4 regions of the Rhodovulum viride genome follow, and region 3 is predicted to be linked to each of the others. Evidence: riboswitches for the same ligand, from Rfam matches in the RefSeq annotation. Region 3 holds a riboswitch; each other region holds the start of a gene.
What was found. A riboswitch is a leader RNA that binds a small molecule or an ion and turns the genes downstream of it on or off. The one in region 3 is predicted to bind cobalamin.
Positions count from the first base shown of each region.

Region 1 (4,481 bases), on a different contig from region 3:
CCCGGGGCTTGCCGTCAGCACCACGGCATAGCCCCGGATCGCGCGGTCGGGCCAGCGCCCGCGCGTCGCGGCGGCGGTCAGCCCGAGGCCCAGCCCCACTGCGAAGGATATCACGAAGGCAAGCGCGATCAGTGTCAGCGAGGCCCCGGCCCGATCCGCCAGCACCTCGGCGACGGGCGCGTTGAAGGTGATCGAGCTGCCCAGATCGCCGCGCGCGATGTGGCCGAGCCACAGCGCGAACCGTTCGGGCGCGGGCGCATCGAGCCCCCAGGCCTGGGCAATGGTCGCGCGCTGGTCGGGGCCGACATCCGCGACCCGGGCGCCGACATAGGCCGTGATCGGGTCGACCGGCGCCAGCGAGACCAGCGTGAAGAGCCCCGCCATGGCCAGCGGCAACAGCCAGGCCAGCCGGATCAACCGCTCGACCAGAAGCCGCCCGAGCCAGCCCGTCATTCGCAGGTCCAGCGCCAGCCGGGCAGTCCCTGGGTGATCGGCCAGCCATGGCCATGCGGCTCGGTCTGGATCGGGCCGAGATCGAGACAGTCGCTGACCCAGTAGGAATGGTCGATATTGATCAGCCAGGCCCAGGCCGCGTCGCCCTTCGCGCCAAAGCCGGTGGTCCCGTCCCATTGCGCGGCGCGCCATTCGGGCAGCGAGGCCTCGAAGGTCTCTGCGGCTTCGGCGGCGGCGAGATGGGCGTCGACCGCCGGGTTTTCGTAAAAGCCCGGATTGTACCAGCCCCGGCCGGCAAAACCGCTGTCATAGAGGTTGAACACCTCCGACGGGTCGTGCGAGCCCCAGCCGAAGACCACCGGCTCGGAATGCATGAGCCGCCCGATCTCGTCCCAGCTCCGGCCGTCGGGGATCGCCCGGATGCCGACCGGTTTCAGCGCCTCGGCGACCCCCAGCGCCAGCGCCTGCCGCACCGAGTCGGAGGCCGGGTAGACCAGCCGGAATTCGGCCTCGAGCCCGTCCTTTTCGCGCAGCCCGTCGCCATCGGCATCGGTCCAGCCCGCAGCCGCCAGCGTGGCGCGCGCGGCGTCGGGGCCGGTCTCGGTCAGGCGGTCCTCGGGGTTATCCCAGGGCAAACCGTCGGCCGGGCCATGGGCGGGGGCGCCATGGCCGTTGACCGCCAGCGCCAGCAGCGCGGTCCGGTCCACCGCCTGATCGACCGCCACCCGGATGGCGCGGTCGGCGGTGACATCGTTGCCGATCGGCACGCCCTCGGCGGTCCGGCCGCCCGCGGGCCGCATCGGGAACATCACCCCGCGATTGTCGACGCTTGGCACATGCAGCACCTGCATCCCCTCTGGCGCGGCATCGGCCTCGGCCGGGGGCACGGCGACGATCTGCGCCGCGCCGGTACGCGCCAGCGCCAGCCCCGTCGCCTCGGCCCCGAAGACGAAGGTCACGCGCGGAAACGGGATGTCGGGGCCGTGCCAATAGGGGTTCGGCGCGACGATCAGCTGTTCGCCCTCGCGCCATTCGACCAGGCGGAACGGCCCGGCGCCGACCGGGTGGCGGGCGTAATCCGGCCCGTAGGATGCCTTTGGCACGATCCCCAGCGTCGCCAGATCTCCGGTGAAGGTGATCTGCGGGTGGCGGAGTTCCAGCTCGACCGTCAGCGGGCCGGTAGCGCGGGCCTCCTTCAGCACCTTGAGATCCGTCAGCCCGTCGCCGTCGCGCGCGGCGTTGAAGGTGAAGGCCACGTCCTCGGCGGTCAGGGGCGTTCCGTCCGAAAACCGCGCATCGTCGCGAAGCGTGACGGTCCAGGTCAGACGGTCGTCCGACAGCGACCAGCCGGTCGCCAGATCGCCCGCCAGCGACAGGTCGGCCGCGCGCCTGAGCAGCGTTGCCTGAAACAGCGGATTCCCGTAGCGGCCCCAGCCCATGATCGGGTCGAAACCGGTCTCGGGTTCGCCGCCCACCGCCAGCACCAGCGGCGGGGCGGCCTCGACAGCCAGCGGCAGACTCAGCGAAACGGCAAGGGCCAGGAAGGACAGAGGGCGCATGAGGACTCGGTATGATTTATGCCTCCCATCTTCATACGCCCGGCGCGGCGGGAATGCCAAGCGCGGTTCTGTGCCTTGTTTGCCCCGCGCTCCGGAGGCAAAGTCGCCGCAAAGCGGGAGGGGCCCATGCAGCGCATCACGATCACCATCGAAGACGACCTGCTGGAGGCGCTCGACGCCTTCATGGACCGGTCTGGCGCGTCGAACCGGTCCGAGGCGCTGCGCGACCTGATCCGCCGGGGGCTTGACCAGGACGCGCCCGAGACCGCCGAATGCGTGGGCGTCGTGACCTATGCCATGGACCCCGCGCAGCGCGATCTGGGGCGGCTGGTGCCAGAAAGCCGCCAGCAGCACCATGACGCGGCCATCGCGGCGCTGTCGGTGCCGCTTGACCATCACGCGGCGGTCGAGGTGGCAGTGATGCGGGGCACGGTGGGCTCGGTCCAGGCCTATGCCAACAGCCTGTTCCTGCAGCGCGGCGTGCGGCACGGCCAGACCGTTCTGATCCCGGTGCGGACCGAGGTCGAGTTCCACCTGCATGGCGAGCGGGCGCATACCCACGATCACCTGCGGGTGCTGGACCGATTCTGACCCTGTCCGCGAAGGGTCCGGGCTAAAGCCTGAGCCGCCGCGCCCGGGCGCCGCCCCGGCGGCATGGGCGGGGCAGGGCCAGATCCAGCGGCCGGGGCGGCATCGCGCGGATCTGCACCAGCAGGCGGCGGAACTCGTCCAGCGCGGCCGTGGCCGGACCCGGTGCCGCCTGCGCCTCGGCGGCGCGGGCGGCGGCGGGCAGATCGGCCCGGCCGGGCAGGCTGCCCAGCCATTGCATGAAGCCAAGCTGGCCCAGCTCGCGCGCCCGCGGCCCCGTCTGGGGGCAGGCGGCAAGCCGCATCAGCACCATCTCCAGCATCGCCGGCAGACCGGCCCCGCCCGGAACCTCGTCACGAAAAACCGGGCCGCGCCGGCCCCTGATGTCATCCATCGCGGATCTCCTTGCCGGGGCACCCCGCCCGGGTTCACACGCTTGGATGGCAGGTCTCCTGGCTTGCGGGTCATCGCCGCCCCGACCCTTCCCGGACCGTTCGGTCCAGTGGCCGTCTCGGGGGGCTCTCCGCCTACAGTTGCGGGGGCAGCCGCGGATTTGCCGGAGGTTCCGGCGGACCGCGTTCCCTTTTCACCCGCGCGGCCGGCAAGGCCTGCGGGAACCATCGCCACAAGCGCTACCCGGCCGGGCGGGCGGCTGTCAATGGCGCAGAATATCGGCCGTGAATGTGAGCCGGGCTCATAAAGATCCTGACAAACATGAATTGGACAGGCGCGGCCGAAGGCCATATCTGCCGTCCATGACCCAATCCGCGCCCCGCCCCGCCCGCCATTCGCCTGTCTTCGAGACCCTTCGCACCGCCGCCGCCGAGCGGATCCTGGTGCTGGACGGGGCGATGGGCACCCAGATCCAGAAGCTCGGCCTGACCGAGGACGATTTCACCGGTTCTGGCGGCGGCTGCGCCTGTCATCTGCACGGCGACAAGCCGCAGAAGGGCAACAACGACCTTCTGAACCTGACGAATCCCGACGTGATCGAAGAGATCCACTACCGCTATGCGATGGTTGGCGCCGATATCGTCGAGACCAATACCTTTTCCTCGACCGCCATCGCCCAGGCCGATTACGGGCTGGAAGACAAGGTCTTCGCGCTGAACGAGGCGGGTGCGCGGCTGGCCCGCAAGGCGATGGACCGGGCCGAGGCCGAGGACGGGCGGCATCGCTTCGTCGCGGGCGCGCTGGGACCGACGAACCGCACCGCCTCGATCAGTCCCGACGTGAACAACCCGGGCTACCGGGCCGTGACTTTCGACGACCTGCGGATCGCCTATGCCGAACAGCTGCACGGGCTGATCGCGGGCGGCATCGACCTGGTTCTGATCGAGACGATCTTCGACACGCTGAACGCCAAGGCCGCGATCTTCGCCTGCGAGGAGGTCTTTGCCGAACAGGGCCTGCGCCTGCCCGTCATGATCTCGGGCACCATCACCGACCTGTCGGGGCGGACGCTGTCGGGCCAGACGCCCACGGCCTTCTGGCATTCGGTGCGCCATGCCCGGCCGCTGACCATCGGGCTGAACTGCGCGCTGGGGGCCGATGCGATGCGCCCGCACCTGGCCGAGCTTTCGGCCGTGGCCGACACGCTGATCTGCGCCTATCCCAATGCCGGGCTCCCGAACGAGATGGGCGACTACGACCAGACACCCGATGAGATGGCGGCGCTGGTCGCGGGCTTTGCGAAGGACGGGCTGGTCAATATCGTCGGCGGCTGCTGCGGGTCGACCTATGACCATATCGCGGCGGTGGCAAAGGCGGTTCGGGGCCATGCCCCTCGCAAAATCCCAGAGATCGCGCCGAAGATGCGGCTCTCGGGGCTCGAACCCTTCACCCTGACCGACGACATCCCCTTCGTGAATGTGGGCGAGC
Region 1 is NZ_MUAV01000003.1:123,929-128,409, forward strand. It holds gene BYZ73_RS03330 (ABC transporter permease) at 1-453, opposite strand, end outside; gene BYZ73_RS03335 (ABC transporter substrate-binding protein) at 450-2,012, opposite strand; gene nikR (nickel-responsive transcriptional regulator NikR) at 2,139-2,603, shown strand; gene BYZ73_RS03345 (hypothetical protein) at 2,626-2,994, opposite strand; cobalamin riboswitch at 3,026-3,237, opposite strand; gene metH (methionine synthase) at 3,356-4,481, shown strand, end outside.
Region 1: another riboswitch for cobalamin. It lies ahead of BYZ73_RS03345 (hypothetical protein); the one in region 3 lies ahead of BYZ73_RS07205 (DUF4198 domain-containing protein).

Region 2 (4,481 bases), on a different contig from region 3:
ACCCGCCGACGCCCGAGACCTGCGGAAGAGACTGTCAGATGAGCGACCCCTACGACCTTGATATCCGGGCGATGCTGGAACGCGCCCAGGCGATGGACGCGGCACCGGCCCGGCCGCGCCCGGGCGAAAGCGGTGCGAGCCGTCCGGCGCTGGCCCCCGAAGAGGCCGTGCGCGCGCAATTCGGTGGCCGGGACCGGTCCGACGCCCTGGAGACCACGCCCGACGCCGACACCAGCTCTGACCGTCCCGCAGCAGATCCGGACAACGCGGTCGAGACGGGCGCGGACCAGATCCCGCACGGGAGCTCGGAACCGCCGCAGACGGACACCTCTGCCCCCCCGGCCGAGGCCACACCGCCCGAGGCCGACCCTGAATTTGCGCCTGCACCTGAACCTGACAAGGATGCCCTTGCAGCCGGCGCCGATCCGGCCCGCCCAGCCGATCCGGTCGAAGTCGAGGTTCGCCCGCATCTGCCCGCCTTCGCCGCACACCCGAACCCTGCCGATCTGCCCCCCGGGGCACGGCCCTGCCTCGCGCTGATGGGCGAATTCAGCGCTGGCAAAAGCACGCTGATCCATCTGTTGATCGGCCAGTCGCCGCTGCCGGTGAAGGTGACCGCGACCCAGCTGCCGCCGGTACGGCTCTCCTACGGCTCTGCCCCTGCCTGGCGCGAGGATCGTTTCGGCCGCACCGAACCCGTCGAGATGGACGACCTGCACCGTCTGTCGTCCGCCGAAACCCGGCTGATCCAGATCCATGCCGAAGCCGAGATCCTCAAGCTTTGCGACCTGATCGACATGCCGGGCATTTCGGACCCGAACATGGGCTCGGAGGTTTGGGAAAACGCCATCGGCCTCGCGGACGGGGTGATCTGGTGCAGCCATGCGACCCAGGCCTGGCGCCAGTCCGAAGCCGCGGTCTGGGACATGTTCGCCGACCGGCTGGGCGAAACGAGCCTTTTGCTGCTGACCCGGTTCGACAAGCTGGTGACCGAGCGCGATCGCGCCCGGGTGCTGCGCCGGGTGCGGCGCGAAACCGAAGGGCTTTTTGCCGACATCTGCCCGATCGCCCTGACAGACGCGCTGGACGCACGCGATAACCCGGCGCGCTGGGCTGCCAGCGGCGCCGACGGGTTTGGCCATGCGCTGCGGCAGGTGCTGCGGCTGCTGGGCGCAACGGCGAACGACCGGGACGCGCCGGTCCTGCTGGACCCGGACTGGCGCGTCGGCGGGGCTGGCATGCCCGTGCGTCCGCGGCGGGTACAGATCGACGAAAGCCGCACCCGGAGCCCGCGGCCCCTGCGCGCACAACGGCCCGGCGCAGCCCCCCCGCCGGCCTGACGCCGGCCTGACCAGACGTCCGGTCCATAGCAAGGCGTGTAAGCCCGCTAAGGTCCATTCCGTTGCACCCCCTTGGCACGCGACGCGCGCTTGTGCGCTATTGCCAGTGGCCGCCGCCGGAAATTCGGATAAACTCGGGCACGATGCCGCTGACCATCACCATTCAGGCGCTGCGACGCGCGATTCCCGATTGCCGGGTGATCGCATTCGTCGACTTGTCGGCGCGGCTGGTGCTGCGGGCCGAGGCCGAGCATCCTCAGCCGCAGGAATTCTACGATGCGCTTTGTCTTCGCGGCGCCCTGCTTCTGGGCGGGCAGGCCGCCGCCGCCTCGACCGAAGTGTTCGGGACCGATCAGGCGCCCCCCGAGGCGGTACTGCTGCACGGGGGCCGGTTCGAGCTTTTCGTGCGGGCGCCGCGCGACCCGGACGAGGCACTTTGCGCGGTGATCGGAGGCGAGGCCGATATCGCGGCCGCGCTTGCCGCCATGCGCGCCACCATGGCCGAAATCGTCGAGATCGTCGATGCCGCGCCCCCGGCCACCGCGGCTGGCGGGTCGCAGGAGCGGGGCCGCTGAGATGGCCGGGCTCGAGCGTCTCAACGCCGCGCTGGCCAAGCTGAGGGGCGCCGAGGCCGCCGCCGAACGCACGGTGCCCGGGGGCGTGGACGGGATCGTCGAGGTGCCGCTGACCGAGATTTCGGAAACGATCCTGCCGCGCGAAATGACCATCGGCGACGGGGCGGGACAGGAAATCCGGCTGCTGGCGGCCCGTCGGCGCCTGTTGCGGGTGGGCCGCACGGGGCCGGTCACACCGGACGCGACGCCGATCCCGGCCGAGCCGCCAGAGGCCACCGGCGATCCCGCCGAGCCGCTGATTGCCGCCTTTCACGGCCGGGTTCGCCCCTTCGTCGCCAAGGCGGCCGAGCTGTCGGTCGCCGCGAGCCGCCCTCCCTACCGGGTCGATCCGACCGAAGCGGGATGTTCGGTCGAGGCGCTGCGCGCGGCCGCAGACCGCGACTGGACCGCGCCTGCGGCCAGCGCCCCCACGCCCGAGACCCGTCCTGACCCGGCCGGAGAGACCGTCACCCCGCCGCCCGATCCGGTCGGCACCTGTCTTGCCCGGGCAACGGCCGGGCTGCGGCTGCGCGAGGGCCAGATCGTCGCGATGCAGGGCGATGCCGAATTTGCCCACCGGCTGACCGGGTTCACCGGGCTCGGGCTCGGCGCGATGACCAAGGCCGCAGGAGACGGCCCCGGGACCACCTGCGCGATCTTGCGCGCGCCCGCGCCGCTGAACCTTCTGCTGGTGCGGGTCGCCCACGGCCGGGACGCCGCGCTTTTCCTGACCCCGACCGACGAGCTTCCCGCGATCCTCGCCCTCTGCCGCCCGACCGGACCGGCCGCAAGGAGTGCGCCGCTTGACAGGGCCGGGAGCCCGGATTAACGGACAATTGTCTTGGTTCGCCCGGAAACGGGCGATGAAAAGGGAACGCGGTGCGGCCTTCGTCGGCTCAATTCCGCGGCTGCCCCCGCAACTGTAAGCGGCGAGCGCGGCTGATCGTGCCACTGGGGGTCCTCCCCGGGAAGGCCAGCCAAGCGAGGACCCGCAAGCCAGGAGACCTGCCAGGACGATCACCCAGCCTGTCCGCGGGGCGCGGCGCAGGCGGCGGTCCATCCGCAGTGGTGACGCATCACCGTCTGCGGGAGGCATGTCTTTCCAAGGACCCCACGACAGGACGGACCGCCCGCCGCGGCGGTTCCCGAGACCGGAACGGAACCGACATGACCAGACCCACCCTTTGCCTCACGCTCGGCCTCGCCGCGCTGAGCCCCCTGTCCGCCCTGGCGCAGGAGGCCCGGTCCAGCCTGATGCTGGACGAGATCACCGCCAGCGCCAGCCTCACGCCCATCGCCACCAACCGGACCGGCGCGACGGTCGAGACGCTCGAGAGCAGCGAGATCGCCGCAGGCGGTCAGAATCTGGGCCAGACCCTTGCCACCCTGCCGGGCGTGTCGATCACGCAGAATGGCGGGCTCGGGCAGACCGCCACGCTTCGGATTCGCGGGCTTGGAAACGGCTATATCGCGACCCGGATCGACGGGATGGGCTTTGCCGATCCCTCGGGCACCCCCGCCGCGCTCGACTTCGGCACCCTGACCGCCGGACTGCTCTCCAGGATCGAAGTGCTGAAGGGCTCGCAATCCGCGCTTTTCGGCGCGAATGCCATCGCGGGCGTTGTCGACATCACCACATGGAGACCGGAAAAACTGGGCTTTTCGGGGCGCGCCACGGTCGAAACTGGCACCTATGGCAGCTACTCTGCCGGTCTGAGCCTTGGCCAGAAGACCGAACGCGGCGAAATCTCGGCCACGATCTCGCATGTCGAAACCGACGGCTTCTCGACCCTGTCGGGCAATGACGAAGCGGACGGCTTTGACGAAGATTCGGTCTCGCTCAATGCCGCCTACGATCTGACCGACACCCTTCGGCTGGGCTTCTCGGGATTCTATTCCGACGGAAACTCGGACTATGACAGCGACGTTACCGACACGAACCCGATCACCCGATCGGAGGCGACGCGAAAAGGCCTGCGCGCCTTCGCCCAATTCGCGATCGGAACGGTCGACAACGAACTGTCGCTGGCGCGCACGCAGACCGAGCGCAGCTACCGTTCGAGTTTCGGGACGTCCCTTTATGATGGCACCAGCCGGGCCGCCAGCTACCTCGGAACGGCCTCTCTGGCGGCCGGGACCGACCTGTCCTTCGGCGCCGACTGGAAGCAGGACGAGGCCACGCTTGACGGCGAGACCTATTCGGTCATCAACCGCGCGCTCTTTGCAGAGCTTCGCCAGGCCGCGACCGACGACATCGATCTGTCGCTTTCGCTGCGCTACGATGATTATTCAAGCTTTGACGATCAGGTGACCGGCCGCGCCGCGCTGGCCTGGCGGCTCCAGCCCGACCTGATCTTCCGCACCTCTCTGGGCACCGGCTATCGCGTCCCCGCGCTTTACGAACTTTACGGCACCATTACCGGCGACACGGTCGGCAACCCGGACCTCAACCCCGAAACCAGCACCAGCTTCGACATCGGGCTTGAAAAACGGCTGTCGGGCGACGGGTTCCTGAAGGCCACCGCCT
Region 2 is NZ_MUAV01000002.1:151,099-155,579, forward strand. It holds gene BYZ73_RS23685 (dynamin family protein) at 39-1,340, shown strand; gene BYZ73_RS02105 (hypothetical protein) at 1,484-1,915, shown strand; gene BYZ73_RS02110 (hypothetical protein) at 1,917-2,783, shown strand; cobalamin riboswitch at 2,780-2,981, shown strand; gene BYZ73_RS02115 (TonB-dependent receptor plug domain-containing protein) at 3,122-4,481, shown strand, end outside.
Region 2: another riboswitch for cobalamin. It lies ahead of BYZ73_RS02115 (TonB-dependent receptor plug domain-containing protein); the one in region 3 lies ahead of BYZ73_RS07205 (DUF4198 domain-containing protein).

Region 3 (4,481 bases):
GTCGGCCGACAGCGCGCCCTCGGGTTGGCCGTTCAGCATCAGCCACGGCCGCTCGAGCCCCTGACCGCGGGTCACGCCCATATGCATCTCGTAGCCGGTGACCCGGGCGCCGCTGACGGTGTCGAGCGCGTCGACCTCGGCCAGCCGCTTTTCGGGGCCGATCTCGGTCTCGATGTCGAGAAGCCCCAGCCCCGGGGTCTCACCCGGCGGGCCTTCGAGGCCCTGCGGGTCGCGCACGGTGCGGCCCAGCATCTGGAACCCCGCGCAGATGCCCACGACCCGTCCGCCGCGGCGCAGATGCGCCAGGATGTCGATGTCCCAGCCATTGGCGCGGAGCGAGTCGAGCGCAGGCCGCGTGGTCTTGGACCCCGGCAGCAGCACGACATCGGCCTCGGCCGGGATCGGCTCGCCGGGCCGGACCCAGCGCAGATCGACGTCCGGTTCGGCCGACAGCGGGTCGAGATCGTCGAAATTGGCCATCCTTGCGATCAGCGGCACCGCGATCACCAGCCCGTGCCCGCCGCCCGAAGCGGGCCGTTCCAGCGCCAGCGCATCCTCGGCGGGCAGGCGCGAGGCCGCGTCGAACCAGCGTGCGACCCCCAGAAGCGGCCAGCCCGTGATCTCGGCGATGCTGCGGCAGGCCGGGTCGTAAAGCGAGAAATAGCCGCGGAACTTGTTCACCAGAAAGCCCGCGACGCGCGCCCGCTCGGGTTCGGTATGCAGCAGCCAGGACCCCACGACAGCGGCCATCGCGCCGCCCCGGTCGTTATCGGTGACCAGCACCACCGGCAGGTCGGCGGCCTCGGCAAAGCGCATGTTGGCGATGTCGCTCTTGCGCAGATAGGTCTCGGTTCCCGAGCCCGCGCCCTCGACCAGCACCAGATCGGCCTCGGCGGCGATGCGGTTGAAGCTGTCCATCACCGCGGGCAGGAGCTTCGGCTTGAGTTCGTGATAATGGCGCGCGGGCCAGTTGCCGAGCGCGCGGCCCCGCAGCACCACCTGCGAGCCGACCATGGCCTGGGGTTTCAGCAGCACCGGGTTCATGTGGATCGAGGGGGGCAGGCCCGCCGCCCGGGCCTGCAGCGCCTGGGCCCGGCCGATCTCGCCCCTCGGGGCTTCGCCGTCGGGGCCGGGGGGCAGGTCGCTGTCGGCGGCAACGGCGGCGTTGTTCGACATGTTCTGCGCCTTGAAGGGCGCCACCTTCACGCCCCGCCGCGCATAGGCGCGGCAGAGCCCGGCGACCAGCAGGCTCTTGCCGACGTCCGAACTGGTGCCCTGGAACATCAGCGCCTTCGCCCGGCGCGGCGGGGCAGGATCGAGCATCGGCACCGAAATCTCGGGCATCGGCGGCGCGGCGTCGTCGGGGGGCAGGTCGGAAGGCGGGCTCGGGGTCCTGTGGGATGTCATCGGGGCTCCTGCGGCGTTCGGCAGGGGTGTCGGACGGGGCTTTCCGGATGTCAAGCGCGGCTCAGAACTCGACGCCGGGCTGGCCCTTGATGCCCGACCGGAACGGGTGCTTGACCAGCGTCATCTCGGTGACCAGATCGGCCGCCTCGATCAGCGCCTCGGGGGCGTTGCGGCCTGTCAGCACGACATGGGTCAGGGGCGGCTTCTCGGCCTGGAGGAACTCCACCACGCGGTCGGCATCCAGATAGCCGTAGCGCAGCGCGATGTTGATCTCGTCCAGCAGCACCATGCGGATGGCGGGATCGCGGATCAACTCTTTCGCCTTTTCCCAGCCCTTTTCTGCGGCGGCGATGTCGCGGGCGCGGTCCTGGGTTTCCCAGGTAAAGCCCTCGCCCATGGCATGGAACTGGCAGAGATCGCCGAAATGCGAGGTCAGAAGCCGCCGCTCGCCCGTGTCCCAGGCGCCCTTGACGAACTGGACCACGGCGCAGGGCATCTGATGGGCGATGCAGCGCAGGATCATCCCGAAGCCCGAGGAGGACTTGCCCTTGCCGGTGCCGGTATGCACGAGGATCAGCCCCTTCTCGCCGGATTTCCCGGCCATGATCTTGTCGCGCGCGGCCTTCTTCCTGGCCATCTTGGCGGCATGGCGGGCGTCGTCGGCAACGGTATCGGCGGTCTCGTCGGTCATGGGGGCTCCTTGCGCGTGTCGGGGACAGCTTAGCGGGCGGGGGCGCGGCGTCAAACCCGGGCCGCGCGGCGGTCGTGCCGATTGACAAGTCCCGAGCCGCTTGCCATGACGAAGCCGTGACCGGTTCGCCCGGGCCCCGAGGGTCCGGACGTGAAAAGGGAACGCGGTGCGCCCCCGCAAGGGGCAAGTCCGCGGCTGCCCCCGCAACTGTAAGCGGCGAGCACGGCTGAGAACGCCACTGGGGATACCCCCCGGGAAGGCCAGCCAAGCTGAGACCCGCAAGCCAGGAGACCTGCCGGCCGCCCGTTTCCCCGCAAGGGAGGCGGTTTCCACCGGACGCCGGGGTGCGCGTCTGGCCCGGATCGGCCGCGTTGCGACCCGTTCGAGCCTCTCATCCCCTCGTCCTTTCACCCGCGGCCTGTCCGGCCGCCCCTGTTGAAAGGCAACGACCTTGATCTTCCACGGCAATCTCGTAACCGCCGCGCTGGCGCTGACCCTCGTTCCCGGGGTGGCCGCCGCGCATTTCCAGCTGGCCTATACCGAAGAAAGCCTGATCGACGCGCCCGGCGACGTGCCGGTCAAGCTGATCTTCTGGCACCCGCAGGAAAGCGGCCCGGTCATGGACATGGGCGAACCGCTGGAATTCTACGCCATCCATCGCGGCGAGAAGATCGACCTTCGCGCGACGCTCAGCCAGACCGTCTTTCGCGGCCCGCTGAACGAGGCCGTCGCCTGGGATGGCAGTCTGCCGGTCAAGCGGATGGGCGACTATGTGCTGGTGACGGTGCCCGCGCCCTATTACGAGGACTCCGAGGATATCTACATCCAGCAGATCACCAAGACCTATCTCAATCGCGGCCAGATGCCGACCGACTGGGACAGCCCGCAGGGGCTGAAGGCCGAGATCGTGCCGCTGGTCAAACCCTATAACGTGATCGCGGGCTCGACCTTCACCGGGCGGGTGCTGTCGGCGGGCCAGCCTGTCGCGGGCGCCGAGATCGAGATCGAATACATGGCGGCCGAGCCCGACATGGCCACGGGCGCGCCCAAGCCCGCGACCGCCGGGCCGTTGCCGGGGGGCGCGATCGTGGCCGTGTCGGACGAGAACGGCTATTTCACTTTCGGCGTGCCCAAGGCGGGCTATTGGGGCTTTGCCGCGCTGGGCGTGGGCCCCGATACCGCGTTCGAGGGCAAGGAGCTCAGCCAGGATGCGGTGCTCTGGATCCGCGCCTTCGATCTGAAATAGGGGCGGGCCCATGCATATCGTGGACGGGGCGCTGGCGGCGCCCGTGGTGATCGGCGGCGCGGTGCTGGCGGCGGGGGGCGTGGCGCGCGGATTGCGCGATCTGACGCTGGAAAAGATCCCCGCTGCCGGGATGCTCTCGGCCAGCTTCTTCGTGGCCTCGCTGATCCATGTGCCCATCGGCCCGTCCTCGGTGCACCTGATCCTGAACGGTCTGGCCGGGCTGGTGCTTGGCTGGGCCGCCTTTCCGGCGCTGTTCGTGGGGCTCTTGCTGCAGGCGGTCTTTTTCGGGTTCGGCGGGCTGACGGTGCTGGGGGTCAATACCCTGAACATCGCGCTGCCCGCAGTGATCGTGCATTATCTCTGCCGCCGGGGTCTTGCGCGCGGCACCCCCCGGATCGCCGCGCTTTGGGCCGGGATGGGCGGGGCGCTGGCCATCGCGCTGACGGCGCTTGGCGTCGGTCTGGCGCTGGCGCTGTCGGGCGCGGCCTTCCTGCCCGCCGCCCGGCTGGTCTTTCTGGCCCATATCCCGGTGATGGCGGTCGAGGGCCTTTTGACCGCCGCCGCCGTCTATCTTGCCGCCCAGGTGAAGCCCGACCTCTTTGCGACAGTTCAAGGACCCCAACGATGATCCGTCCCCTTGCTTTGACCCTGGCGCTTGCGATGGCGCCGCTGCCTGCGCTGGCCCATAAGGTGATCGGCGGGGCCTATGCCGATGGTGCGCTGATCGAGGGCGAGATCGGCTTTTCGAATGGCGACATGGCCGCCGACGCCCTGGTCGAGGTCTTCGACCCGGCGGGCACCCGGCTGGGCGAGACCCGGACCGATGGCGACGGCATCTTCACCTACCGCCCCACCGCCGCCGTCGCCCATGTCTTCCGCGCCGATCTGGGCGCGGGCCATGTCGCCGAATTCACCCTGAGCGCCGATGAGGTCGCCGCGATCCTCGACAGCCCCGCCGCCCGGGCCGCCGCCGAAACCGGCGTCGCCCCTGGCGCGGGGGACGAAACCGGCGCGGGCAATCCGTCGACCTTCCCCCTGGATCGGGCGCCCGCCGGGGCAGCCTCCGGAGCGCTGGCGGCGGTGCCGCTGGTCGCCGCGCCGGGGCTGAGCGACACCGACAAGGCCGAGATCGCACGG
Region 3 is NZ_MUAV01000006.1:190,565-195,045, forward strand. It holds gene BYZ73_RS07195 (cobyric acid synthase) at 1-1,323, opposite strand, end outside; gene cobO (cob(I)yrinic acid a,c-diamide adenosyltransferase) at 1,469-2,098, opposite strand; cobalamin riboswitch at 2,203-2,412, shown strand; gene BYZ73_RS07205 (DUF4198 domain-containing protein) at 2,550-3,344, shown strand; gene cbiM (cobalt transporter CbiM) at 3,355-3,972, shown strand; gene BYZ73_RS07215 (cobalt ABC transporter permease) at 3,969-4,481, shown strand, end outside.

Region 4 (4,481 bases), on a different contig from region 3:
AGGGGCTGGACCTGGGCGATCCGGCGGCGGTGACGCCGATCGGGGCGGGCTGCAAGATCTGCCCCCGCGAAGAGTGTTCGCAACGCGCCTTCCCGATGCTGGGCCGCCCTCTGGCCGCCGATCCCGGCCGCGCGCAATTCTCGCCCTATGCCCCGGCCCGGGCGCCGAGCGCCTGATCGGCGCAGCCCTCCGCGCGAAACGGCTGGCGGCGCGAGGGCGGCAGGCCCAAAGCGCCAAGCTCGGCATCGATCCGCGCCAGGTCCGCGGCGCTCAGAAGCGCGGGATGAACCGTGGTGCGCGGATCGAGTGCGACCCCGCTGTCGCGCAGCAGGATCAGGCTGTCGCGCGCCTTCGCGCCGCTGCCCGGAACGCCGGTGATCCGGTCATAGGCCCCGAAAGGCGCCTTGACGTCGAACCCCACCCAGTCGAGCAGGGGCGCCGCCTGCGCCAGCCGGGCCGGATAGGGCCCGCCGGTATGCAGGCCGGTGCGGAACCCAAGTGCCCGGATCTCGGACAGGGCGGCCGCCAGATCCTTCTGCAATGTCGGCTCGCCGCCCGAGATCACGACACCGTCGAGCAACCCGCGGCGGCGGCGCAGGAAGGCCATGACCTCGGCCCAGGCGATGCTGCCCGGTCCCGCCGCCAGCAGCGCCGGATTGTGGCAGTAACGGCAGGCCCAGGGGCAGCCCTGACAGAAGACCGTCGCCACCAGCTCGCCCGGCCAGTCGACCGTCGAATGCCGAACGAACCCCGCAACCGCGATCTCAGCCAAGCCGCGCCGCCGTCTCGTCGAAATAGACCCGCTCGGCGGCCTCGCCCTTCTTGCCGGTGTTGAAGGACGCCATCGGGCGGTGATAGCCCATCACCCGGGTCCAGACCTCGCAGCGCGTGCGCTCCTCGTCCGTCAGGACGATTTCGGCATCGCGGGCGGTCATGGTCTTGTCGATCAGGGTCATCGGATAACTCCTTCAGCTGGCTTTCGCGCGCTTCGCCGCGATCAGCTCGGCGTCGCATTTGGGGCAGAATTCGTGCTCGCCCGCGAGATACCCGTGTTTGGGGCAGATCGAGAAGGTGGGCGTCACGGTGATATAGGGCAGGCGGAAGGACGACAGCGCCCGGCGGACCAGCTTCTTGCAGGCCTCGGCCGAAGAGATCCGCTCGCCCATGTAAAGATGCAGGACCGTGCCGCCGGTATAGCGCGCCTGCAGCGGCTCCTGATGTTCCAGCGCCTCGAACGGGTCGGACGTATACCCGACCGGAAGCTGGGTCGAGTTGGTGTAATAGGGCTGGTCCTCGGTGCCCGCCTGCAGGATGCCGGGGAAACGTTTGCGGTCCTCGCGGGCAAAGCGGTAGGTCGTGCCCTCGGCGGGCGTGGCCTCGAGGTTGTACATGTGCCCGGTCTCTTCCTGGAACTCGACCATCCGGGCGCGCAGGTGATCCATCAGCCTGACGGCAAGCGCCTGGCCCGCCTCGGTCGCGATGGTCTCGCGATCATCGGTGAAGTTCCGGATCATCTCGTTCACGCCATTCACGCCCAGCGTCGAGAAATGGTTCCTGAGCGTTCCGAGATAGCGCTTGGTGTAAGGGAAAAGCCCCGCCTCGATATGGCGCTCGATCACCTTGCGCTTGAGTTCCAGACTGGTCTTCGCGATCCCCGCCAGCCGGTCGAGCGCGGCCAGCAGCCCCGCCTCGTCGCCCTTGTGCAGATAGCCCAGCCGGGCGCAGTTGATGGTGACGACACCAAGCGACCCGGTCTGCTCGGCCGACCCGAAAAGCCCGTTGCCGCGTTTCAAGAGTTCGGTCAGGTCCAGCTGCAACCGGCAGCACATGGACCGGACCATGTGCGGCTCCAGTTCCGAGTTCACGAAGTTCTGGAAATAGGGCAGCCCGTATTTCGCTGTCATCTCGAAGAGATAGCCAGCATTCTCGCTGTCCCAGGGGAAATCGGGCGTGATGTTGTAGGTCGGGATCGGGAAGGTGAAGACCCGGCCACGGGCGTCGCCCTCGGTCATCACCTCCATGTAGGCGCGGTTGATGAGGTCCATCTCGGCCTGCAACGCGCCATAGGTGAAATCGACCTCGCGCCCGCCGACGATCGGCACCTGGTCCGCCAGATCGGCGGGACAGGTCCAGTCGAAGGTGAGGTTCGTGAAGGGTGTCTGGGTGCCCCAGCGCGAGGGGACGTTGAGGTTGTAGATGAATTCCTGCATCGCTTGCCGCACGGCGGCATAGTCCAGCCCGTCGAGCCGCACATAGGGCGCGAGATAGGTGTCGAAGGAACTGAAGGCCTGCGCACCGGCCCATTCGTTCTGCAGCGTGCCGAGGAAATTGACGATCTGGCCCAACGCGCTGGTCAGATGCATCGGCGGGGCGGATTCGATGGTGCCGGGCACCCCGTTCAGCCCCTCGCGCAAGAGCGTCCGCAGCGACCAGCCCGCGCAATAGCCCGCGAACATGTCGAGATCGTGGATATGGACATCGCCCTCGCGATGGGCCCGGCCGACTTCCGGCGGGTAGATATGGCTCAGCCAGTAATTGGCCGTCACCTTGCCCGAGGTGTTCAGGATCATGCCGCCCAGCGAATAGCCCTGGTTCGCGTTGGCGTTCACCCGCCAGTCGGACCGGTCGAGATATTCGTTGATCGAGCTTTCCACATCGACCAGCACCCGCCGGTCCTCGCGCAGCCGCGCATGCTGGTCGCGATAGACCGCATAGGCGCGCACCGTCACCATCCGGTTGGCGCCGATCAGCGCCTGTTCGACCGCATCCTGGATCTCTTCGACGCCGGGCGCGCCGCCCGCATGGCGGAAGCTCAGGACCCGCACCACCCGATCGGTCAGGCGCGCGGCCTCCTCGGCGCCGAACTCGCCGGTGGCCTCGCCCGCGCGGGCGACGGCCCGCGCGATGCGGCCGCTGTCGAAGGGAACCACCTGCCCGTCGCGGGTCACGACGGATTGGGGGAGAAGAGCGGTCATCGCATCACCTGTCTGCATCATCGGGACGTCCGGTCCTTTTCGTCTGCAGGGGCGGTCGCGTCGGTGCCGGTCTGAAATAGACGGTGATGGTCATGTCTCGCCCCATTGTCTGCCGTTTCCTGTCGGACCTTGGGACACGAGAGCCATGGCGACGGACCTGCCCGCCGCGGATCGCAAACGCACCCCGAGGCCCTCCGCCTCTGGTTGTTGCCGTCCGTCATGGCAGGTCTCCTGGCTTGCGGGTCGACACTCGGCTGGCCTTCCCGGGCCCCGGTCTTTCGACGGGTGGACCCAGTGGCGTCGTCAGCTTCGCTCGCCGCTCACAGTTGCGGGGGCAGCGCCGGATTTGACCCAGACGGGTCTGCACCGGCTTCCCTCTTTCGTCCCCGGATCGCCCCGGGAAACCATGACGGCGCCACCATCTATCGATCTTTGTCAGATGTCAACATGTGGTGGTCCTGGACTGCAAATTAACCACTTGTTGCGTGCGGGGCAGCATGCACGGGCGCCCAAAAGCCCATCCGCGGTGATGCCCCGGGGCGTGGTGAAGCTGGCGGTGGCCATTGGGTCTCGGTGTGAATTCGGGGGGCGCCCCCGACCTGAACCCGGGCCCTATCGGCCGAGCAGGTCCGACATCCGCTCTCTGGCGCGATCCGGCAGACCATCCGGAAGAGGCGCCGCCCCGTCGACCTCTCCCACATCGACGATCATCACCATGCCCATGGCATAGTGCGGCGAGCACTTGATGCCGTAGCGCCCCTCGACCTCGAAGATCACCGCGATCTCTTCGTCGATCTGGCCGATGAAGCGATCCGCACCCTCTGGCAGCATCTCGGGGATGGAGGCCGCGTTGTGGCCACGCTGCGCGGGAAGGAAGCGCACGGTATCGCCGGGTGCGATCTCGAGATAGGCGGGCTCGTAGATCATGGCGCCGGTCTCGCCGCGGGTCAGCATTCTGACGTCATGGGTCTCGGCGTGTCCCGCAACGGGAACCAGGGCAAGCAGGCCGACGAACAGGCGCATGGGGCGATCCTTTAGAGGGCATGAGAGAAGTGAAGGCGTGGCGATCCGTCCGGAGCGGCATGGCGCGTCGCGGCGACGCCGAAGACCTCGGCCAGAAGATCCTCGTTCAGCACGTCGCGGGGCAGACCCGTCGCGACAAGCCTGCCCCCGGACAGCACGCCGATCCGGTCGCAGGCCGTGGCCTGGTTCAGATCGTGCAGCGCGATGACACGGGTGATGGGCAGTGCCCGGACCAGCGCCATGAGCGAGAGCTGATGCCGGATATCGAGATGGTTGGTCGGCTCGTCGAGGAGCAGGAGCCTTGGATCCTGCGCGAGGGCGCGCGCGATGTGGACGCGCTGGCGTTCGCCACCCGAGAGGGTATGCCAGAGACGACCGGCGAAGGCGGTCATCTCCACGGCCGTCAGAGCGGCCTCGACCGCGGTCTCATCGGAACGCCCCCATCCCCGCAGGGCAGAGAGGTAGGGGATGCGCCCCAGGTCC
Region 4 is NZ_MUAV01000012.1:5,832-10,312, reverse strand. It holds gene BYZ73_RS11520 (short-chain fatty acyl-CoA regulator family protein) at 1-176, shown strand, start outside; gene BYZ73_RS11515 (anaerobic ribonucleoside-triphosphate reductase activating protein) at 146-772, opposite strand; partial or broken gene BYZ73_RS11505 (ribonucleoside triphosphate reductase) at 765-2,975, opposite strand; cobalamin riboswitch at 3,180-3,399, opposite strand; gene BYZ73_RS11500 (pseudoazurin) at 3,588-3,998, opposite strand; gene BYZ73_RS11495 (ABC transporter ATP-binding protein) at 4,010-4,481, opposite strand, start outside.
Region 4: another riboswitch for cobalamin. It lies ahead of BYZ73_RS11505 (ribonucleoside triphosphate reductase); the one in region 3 lies ahead of BYZ73_RS07205 (DUF4198 domain-containing protein).